2 regions of the Clavibacter sp. AC415 genome follow, and region 2 is predicted to be linked to the other one. Evidence: riboswitches for the same ligand, from Rfam matches in the RefSeq annotation. Region 2 holds a riboswitch; the other holds the start of a gene.
The links. A riboswitch is a leader RNA that binds a small molecule or an ion and turns the genes downstream of it on or off. The one in region 2 is predicted to bind thiamine pyrophosphate.
Positions count from the first base shown of each region.

Region 1: linked by a shared signal. The riboswitch ahead of thiM (hydroxyethylthiazole kinase) and the one ahead of ACZ411_RS05310 (ECF transporter S component) in region 2 are both predicted to bind thiamine pyrophosphate.

Region 1 is NZ_CEEDAR010000013.1:54,998-59,199, reverse strand. It holds partial or broken gene ACZ411_RS04685 (bifunctional hydroxymethylpyrimidine kinase/phosphomethylpyrimidine kinase) at 1-61, opposite strand, end outside; partial or broken gene ACZ411_RS04680 (bifunctional hydroxymethylpyrimidine kinase/phosphomethylpyrimidine kinase) at 147-290, opposite strand; gene ACZ411_RS04675 (bifunctional hydroxymethylpyrimidine kinase/phosphomethylpyrimidine kinase) at 308-766, opposite strand; partial or broken gene ACZ411_RS04670 (hypothetical protein) at 888-938, opposite strand; partial or broken gene ACZ411_RS04665 (thiamine phosphate synthase) at 976-1,377, opposite strand; partial or broken gene thiM (hydroxyethylthiazole kinase) at 1,455-2,284, opposite strand; TPP riboswitch at 2,275-2,366, opposite strand; gene ACZ411_RS04655 (hypothetical protein) at 2,443-2,730, shown strand; partial or broken gene ACZ411_RS04650 (S9 family peptidase) at 2,765-4,202, opposite strand, start outside.
Region 2 is NZ_CEEDAR010000014.1:113,265-117,466, forward strand. It holds gene glgX (glycogen debranching protein GlgX) at 1-859, opposite strand, end outside; gene ACZ411_RS05305 (hypothetical protein) at 1,060-1,392, shown strand; TPP riboswitch at 1,519-1,629, shown strand; gene ACZ411_RS05310 (ECF transporter S component) at 1,664-2,320, shown strand; gene ACZ411_RS05315 (ABC transporter ATP-binding protein) at 2,323-3,873, shown strand; gene ACZ411_RS05320 (energy-coupling factor transporter transmembrane component T family protein) at 3,870-4,202, shown strand, end outside.

The DNA of each region.
Region 1 (4,202 bases), on a different contig from region 2:
GGACGGCGGCGTCCGCGGCGTCGGAGCCGTCCGCGCCGTCCGCGCCGTCCCCGGCGGGCACGACGAGCGCGTGCCGGGCAGTCGTCCACGCGGAGGTGCCCGCCCTTGACGATCACGCGCACGCCGTGACGCGCGGCGAGGGCGCGGCCCTGCGCGAGCGCGGCGTCCCAGGCGTCGGCCTCGGGCTCGCCGAGGAGCGCGGCGAGCTCCGGCAGGTTGGGCGTCACGACGTCGGCGAGCGGGAGGAGGTGCCGCAGCGCCTCGGTGGCGTCGGCGTCGAGGAGGGCGTCGCCCGACTGGGCGACCATCACCCGATCGAGCACCACGACCGGCGGGCGCGCCGCGCGCAGCCAGTTCCGCCACCTCGTCCACCACGCGCGGCGGATCCGAGCATGCCGACCTTCACGGCGTCGATCACCACGTCGTCGGACACCGCGTCGAGCTGCGCCCGCAGGAATGCGACCGGCGGCACGTGGATCTCCCGCACGCCCCGCGTGTTCTGCGCCACGAGCGCCGTGACGACGGCCATCCCGTAGCCGCCGTTCGCCGCGATCGACTTGAGGTCGGCCTGCACGCCCGCGCCACCCGTCGGATCCGTGCCCGCGATGCTGAGGACGCGCGGGACGGCGCGGCTGCCGCGGGCCGTGCCGGAGGCCGCGGCGTGGTCGTGGTCGGCATCGGCGGACTCGTCGGCAGGGCGGAGTCGTCGCCGATGGGGGCGGGTTCGGCGGGCGCGGACGCCCCGCCCGCAGCCCGCCGCCCGCACCCGAAGCCCATGCCTCCGCGAGGTCGCGGCAGGCGGCCGCCGCGGGATCCTCGGCCGCGCACACCGCGGACACCACGGCGGTGCCCGCCCCGCCCGCGGCCGCCACCGCCGCCACGTCGTCCACGTCAACGCCGCCGATCGCGACGCACGGCACGGGGGAGAGGCCCGCGATGATGCCGAACCCGTCGTGCCCGAGCGGCGCCGGGTGGTCAGGGCTTGGTGCTGGTGGGCCGGATCACGCCGACGCCGAGGTAGTCGACCGTGCCGTCCGGCAGGGTGCGGACCGCCTCCACGTGCTCGGGGGCGTTCGCCGTGAGGCCGAGCACGAGGTGCCGGTCGGGGCTCGCGGCGTCGAGCATCCGCCGCACGAGGTCGGCCGGCGCGTCCGACTGCCCGACGTGGACCCCGTCCACCCGCGCGCCCCGGGCGAGCGCCGCGAGGACCACGTCGACGCGGTCGTCGACGAGGAGCACGGGCCGCGGCGCGGTCGGATGCGCGGCGGCGTGCGCGTCGATGACGGTGGCCGCCGCGAGCACGGTCGCCAGCAGGTCGGCCGCGCTCGCGTGCTTGTCGCGGATCTGCACGGCCGTCGCCCCGCCCGCGACCGCGGCCGCGACGACCGCGGGCACGCCGCGCGCGCCGCAGAGCGCCGGATCGGTGACGAGGTAGACGGACAGGTCGATGCCGCTCACGACAGGCGCTCGCGCTGCGCGACCCAGGCCGGGGTCGCGGCAACGAGGCCGATCGAGCAGCGCGACCGCGAAGGAGCCTGGACCGCGGGCGCCCTCGGCGGCGACCTCCGCGGCGATCGTGTAGACGCTCGTCGCGGCGACGGCCGCCCGCAGCGGATCCGGGTCCAGCGACGCGAACGCGGCCATCACGGCGCCGAGGGCGCGGCCCCCGCCGGTCACCTTCGTGAGGAGCGCGTCGCCAGTGTGCACGCGCACGACGCGGTGCCCGTCGGTGATGTGGTCGACGGGCCCCGACACGGCGACGACCGTGCCGTAGGTGCGGGCGAGGAGCAGGGCCGCGTCGAGGGCGGTCCTCCACCTCGTCGGTCGCGTCCACGCCCCGGCCGCCCGCTCCGCCCGTCGCGAGCGCGAGGATCTCGGACGCGTTCCCGCGCACGGATCGTCGGCGACAGGGCCACGAGCTCGTGCGCGAGCCGGGTGCGCACCGGCAGGGCGCCGACCGCGACGGGATCCAGCACCCAGGGCGTGCCCGCCTCGCGGGCGGCGTGCGCGGCCTCGACCGCGGCCTCCCGCTGCTCGGCGTGCGGCGTGCCGAGGTTCACGAGCACCCCCGACGCGATCCGGGCGAACGGCCCCGCCTCGGTGGGCACGTCGGTCATCGCGGGCGCGGCACCGAGCGCGAGCAGGACGTTGGCGGTGAAGCCGGTGACGACGGCGTTCGTGATGCACTGCACGAGCGGCGTGCGCTCCGCAGCAGCCGGAGGAGGTCCGCCGAGGCGACCCCCGTTCCCGTGGTGTCGTGGGTGGACGGGCGCGCAGCGCTCATGATGACATCCCTCCGCCGGTGCGAACCGGATCAGGTGCGACGGGTCTCATCTCAGCCCTCGTGGGCACCCCGTGTCAGGGATCCACCCTAGAGGTGTGCGCGGAGCCGTGCCTAGGCCAGGTCGATGGCGTCCGCAGCCGCGAGGACCGGGAGGCACGATGGACGGGACCTACGTGATCCCTGCACTCCGCCGCGGCCAGCCGCTCCGGGAGTGGGACGACATCCCGGCGCGGTTCGCGGCGGGAGCCGCACATCTGATGGTCCAGGGTGCCGACGCGGCGGAGGCCGTCGGGCGGCTCATCGCCGGCGAGACGCTGGCCTCCGACGACGTCATCGCGTTCGGCCGGCTCAACTTCCACTGCTACCTCAGCGGATGGGTGCCGATGATCGCTCTGTACCGGGAACCACGGATCGATCCGACCGCCGCCGAGCTGCTCGCCCTCTGAGGCCGCGCGGCGCGACGACGGTCAACGGTCTGCTCTACCCGAGCCCCGCCACGTCGAGCACCCACGCGTAGTCCGAGGCGCGCTCGCGCCACGCGTCGTAGCGGCCCGACTTGCCGCCGTGGCCGGCCTGCATCTCGGTGCGCAGCAGCACCGGCGCGCCGACCTCGCGGAGGCGGGCGGTCCACTTCGCGGGCTCGACGTAGAGGACGCGCGTGTCGTTGAGGCTCGTGACCGCGAGGATCCGCGGGTACTCGACGCCCTCGCGCACGTTCTCGTACGGCGTGTACGACTTCATGTACGCGTACACCTCGGGGTCGTGCAGCGGGTCGCCCCACTCGTCCCACTCGATCACGGTGAGGGGCAGCGACGGGTCGAGGATGCTCGTCAAGGCGTCGACGAACGGCACGCCCGCGAGGATCCCGGCGAACCGGTCGGGCGCGATGTTCGCGACCGCGCCCATGAGCAGGCCGCCGGCGCTCCGGCCCTCGGCCACCAGGCGGTCGGGGCTCGTCCACCCGCGCGCGATGAGGTGGTCGGCCGCCGCGACGAAGTCGGTGAAGGTGGTGCGCTTCGTGAGCGTCTTGCCCTCGTCGTACCAGCGGCGGCCCATCTCGCCGCCGCCGCGCACGTGCGCGATCACGAACGCCATGCCCCGGTCGAGCAGCGACAGCCGCGCGATGGAGAACGACGGGTCGATGCTCGCCTCGTACGAGCCGTAGCCGTACAGCAGGAGCGGCGCGGGCGTGCCCGGGTGCACGAGGCCGCGCTTGTAGACGACCGACAGCGGGATCTCCGTGCCGTCCTCCGCGGTCGCCCACTCGCGGGTCTGCACGTAGTCGTCGGGGTCGTAGCCGCCGCGCACCGGCTGCTGCTTGAGCAGCCGCAGCTCGCGGGTGGCGAGCACGTAGTCGTAGGTCGTGGCGGGCGTCGCGAGGCTCGTGTACCCGAGGCGCACGGTGGGCTGCGCGAACTCGGGGTTGCCCGCGGTGCCGACCGTGTAGATCGGCTCGTCGAAGGCGATCTCGTGCAGCTGCTCGCCGTCGAGGACCCGGTCGAACGGGATCACGCCGACGCGCGTGAGGCCCTCGCGCCGGTACGACACGACGACGTGGTCGGCGAACGCGCTGGCGTCCTCGAGGCGCACGTCGTCGTCGTGCGGGATGACGACCTGGCGGTCCGTGGTGGAGGTCGGGTCGTCGGCGGGCACGTCGATCAGCTCGAAGTTGGTGGCGCCGTCGTTGTGCAGGATGAGGAGCCGGTCGCTGCCGTCGATGACCGCGTGGTCGACGTCGTACTCGACGCCGTGGCGGCGCGGCCATACCGGGCGGAAGGTGCCCGTGGGGTCGCCGGCGTCGAGCAGCAGCACCTCGGTCGTGATCTTCGAGCCGACGTAGACCATGAGGTACTGGCGGCTGCGGGTCTGACGCCGAAGCCCGCGAAGTAGCTCTCGTCGGGCTCGGTGAAGACCTTCA
Region 2 (4,202 bases):
TGCCCTTGAAGGAGAGGGTCGGCCCGAGGTGGTTGCCCTCGGCCGTGTGGTTGTAGACGACGTCGAGGATGACCTCGATGCCCGCCGCGTGCAGCGCGCGCACCATCGACTTGAACTCCTGCACCTGCTGCCCGAGCTCGCCCGTGGAGGAGTAGGCGTTGTGCGGCGCGAAGAACCCGATGGTGTTGTAGCCCCAGTAGTTCCGGAGCCCCTTCTCGAGCAGCGTGTTGTCCTGCACGAACTGGTGCACGGGCATCAGCTCGATCGCGGTGATGCCGAGGTGCTGCAGGTGGTCGATCACGGCGGGGTGCGCGATGCCGGCGTAGGTGCCCCGCAGCTCCTCGGGCACCCGCGGGTTCAGCTGCGTGAGCCCCTTCACGTGCGCCTCGTAGACGACGGACTCGCTGTAGGGGGTGCGGGGGAGCCGGTCGCCGTCCCAGTCGAAGAACGGGTTCACCACGACGCCGAGCATCATGTGCGGGCCCGAGTCCTCGTCGTTGCGGCTGTCGGGGTCGCCGAACTCGTAGGCGAAGAGCGACGGGTGCCAGTCGAACTCGCCGCAGGTGGCCTTGGCGTACGGGTCGAGGAGGAGCTTCGCCGGGTTCGACCGGTGGCCGGCCTCCGGCTCGTAGGGCGCGGTGACGCGGTAGCCGTAGCGCTGCCCCGGCTGCACGTGCGGGAGGTAGCAGTGCCACACGTGCGCGTCCACCTCGGTGACGTCCACGCGGGTCTCGGTGCCGTCCTCCTCGATGAGGCACAGCTGCACCGACTCGGCGACCTCGCTGAACAGCGCGAAGTTGGTGCCGCTCCCGTCGAAGGTCGCGCCGAGCGGATAGGGGTTTCCGGGCCAGGTGTGCAAGTGGTCCTCCAGTTGGGTCGACTCGTCCGCCGACGGCGCGCGGGATCGCGATCCGTCGGGGGCGGGGCAGGCGGTGGATCCGCATGGGCCGCAGCGGCGGGGGAGGCCGGATGCGACGCAGCGACGCACCAGGGGCGAGGGTACCGTGAGGACCCGGATCGACCCGCATCCGCCGGGTCTCGCGGGGTACGGTGGGACGCATGACCAACCTCGTCGCACAGCTCGCAGAGAACGTGAAGAACGCCGGAGTGGGGACGGTCTACGGCGACCCCCTCGACATCGACGGCTCGACCATCGTGCCCGTGGCATTCGCCTGGTACGGCTTCGGCGGGGGCAGCGACCTCCCCGACTCCGACGGCAACGTCGCGGGCGGCGGCGGTGGCGGCGGCGCCACCTGGCCGATCGGCGCCTACATCGCCACCGACGGCGAGGTGCGCTTCCAGCCGAACGTCATCGCCCTGCTCGCGGTGGCCACCCCCGTCATCTGGATCTCCGGCAAGGTCCTCGTCAAGCTCATCAAGACGCTGAAGTAGCCGGCAGCACGACCAACGCGGAGCGCGGGTGCCCTCGGGCGCCCGCGCTCCCGTGCGTCCGGCCGCCCTCGGTCGCCCGGCGCGGCTGCACGATGCCGCCGCGTCGGGTCGCGCGGGCGCTATGCTCGGCGGGAACACGGGAGTCCGGTGAGCCGGGCTGAGAGGAAGATCCCCAATCTTCGACCGTCGAACCTGATCTGGATCATGCCAGCGCAGGGAGGTTTCCTTTCTCTACCCGTGCCCTCTCCCTCTCACCTAGAAGGGCACGACAGTGACCGCATCATCCTCGACCACCGCACCCGCCTCCGCCTCGTCGGCCGACGTCCCCCGCGCTCCCCGCTCGGGCCTCCGCTCGCGATGGCGCGTCATCGACATCGTCGTGGCCAGCGTCCTCGGCGTGGCCTCCGGCCTCGTCTTCGTCCTCTGGAACACGGCCTCCGTACCCATCGGCGGCTTCTTCGAGCCCCTCCTCCCGGGCCTGCAGGCGCTCGCGGGTGGCGGGTGGCTGTTCGCGGGGGTCCTCACGGGCATCGTGATCCGGAAGCCCGGCGCCGCACTCTACGGCGAGCTCCTCGCGGCCTTCGTCTCCATGATGGTCGGCAACGTCTGGGGCGTCGGGACCCTGCTCTCCGGCCTCACGCAGGGCCTCGGGGCCGAGCTCGTGCTCCTCGTGTTCCTCTACGCGAACTGGCGCGCCTACGTGGCCGTCCTCGCGGGGATGGGCGCGGGCCTCGCCATGGCGATGACCGACCTCATCACCTACTACCCGGGGTCGTCGGCCCTGTTCGCCACGGTCTACACGATCGCGGCGCTGGTCTCCGGCGCGGTCATCGCGGGCCTCCTCTCGTGGCTGGTCGCGCGGGCGCTCGCCCGCACGGGCGCGCTCTCGCGCTTCGCCTCGGGCCGCGACACCGCGGCCCGCGTCTGACCGTGCGGCGGCCTGCTCGCCGTCCCGCGGCCTCCCGCGTCCACTTGGCGGACGGGGTGCCCGCGGGTCCGGTCGGCGGGGCGTCCGTCCGCGCGGAGGGCTGGGGCTGGCGGCACGCCGGCCGCAGCGCCTGGGCGGTCCGGGACGTCGACCTCGTCATCGAGCCGGGGGAGCGCGTGCTCCTGCTCGGCGCGTCCGGTGCCGGCAAGACGACCTTCATGCACGCGCTCGCGGGCGTGCTCGGCGGCGACGACGAGGGCGAGGCCCGCGGGTCGCTCCGCGTCGACGGTCGGGACCCGGCGGGTCTCCGGGGCCGCGCCGGGCTCGTGCTGCAGGATCCGGACGCGCAGGTGATCCTCTCCCGTGTCGGCGACGACGTGGCGTTCGGCTGCGAGAACCTCGGCGTCCCGCGCGAGGAGATCTGGCCCCGCGTCCGCGCCGCCCTCGACGCGGTGGGCCTCGACGTCGCCCTCGACCGGTCCACGACGGCGCTCTCCGGCGGCCAGAAGCAGCGGCTCGCCCTCGCCGGCGTGCTCGCCATGCGCCCGGGGCTCCTCCTCCTCGACGAGCCGACCGCGAACCTCGACCCCGAGGGCGTCGGCGAGGTGCGGCGCGCCGTCGAGGCGGTCGTCGCGACGACGGGCGCCACGCTCGTCGTCATCGAGCACCGCGTCGCCGTGTGGCAGGACCTCGTCGACCGCGTGGTCGTCCTCGCGGCCGACGGGGGGATCCTCGCCGACGGTCCGCCCGATGCCGTCCTCCGCGAGCAGGGCGCCGGGCTCGCGTCGGCGGGGGTGTGGGTGCCCGGGCGGGAGCCCTCCGCTCCGGTCCGTCGTCGCCCGGCGACGGTCCCGCTCGTGCGGGCGGACGACCTGGCCGTCGGACGCGGCGGTGCCCGGGGCATGCGCGTGGCCGACGGCGTCGACCTGCGTCTCGTCTCCGGGCGGGTCACCGCCCTCACCGGGCCCAACGGCGGCGGCAAGAGCACCCTCGCGCTGACGCTCGGCGGACTGCTGCCCCCGATCGCGGGCCGGGTCGCTGCGGAGGCGGACCTCGCGGCCGGGCTCGGCGCCGACCCCGCTGCCTGGCGCTCCCGCGAGCTCGCGGCGCGCGTGGGCACCGTGTTCCAGGATCCCGAGCACCAGTTCCTCGCCTCGACCGTGCGCGCCGAGCTCGAGGTCGGCCCGCGCGCCGTGGGCATGGACCCCGCGGAGTCGACCCGCCGCGTCGACGAGCTGCTCGTCCGCCTGCGCCTCGACGGCCTCGCACGGGCCAACCCCTTCACGCTCTCCGGCGGGGAGAAGCGCCGCCTCTCCGTGGCGACCGCCCTCGCCACGGCCCCGCGCCTCCTCGTCCTCGACGAGCCGACCTTCGGCCAGGACGCGCGCACGTGGGCGGAGCTCGTCGCGCTGCTGGCGGAGCTCGTCGACCGCGAGGGCGTCGGTGTCCTGGCTGTCACGCACGACGTCGACCTCGTCGACGCGCTGGCGGACGACGTCCTGCGGCTCGACCCCCTCGCCGGCGCTCCCGCGAGCCTGGAGGTCGTGCGATGAGCGGGCTGCCCGTGGCGCTGCCCGCTGCCCGCGCCACCGGCCTCGCCGCCGTGAACCCGGTGGCGCGCCTCGCCGCCGCGCTCGTGCTGACGCTCGTGCTCGTGCTGAGCCTCGACGTCGTCTCGGCGGGCGCGGCCCTGCTGCTGGAGCTCCTGCTCCTGCCCCTGGCCGGCGTCGGCGCCCGCGCGTTCCTCCTGCGGGGCATCCCCGTGTGGATCGCCGCCCCCGGCGCGGGGCTCACGATCCTCCTCTACGGTCGCACCTCAGGGGACGTGTACGCGCAGTTCCTCCTGGTGGTCGTCAGCGAGGGCTCGGTGCTGCTCGCCGTC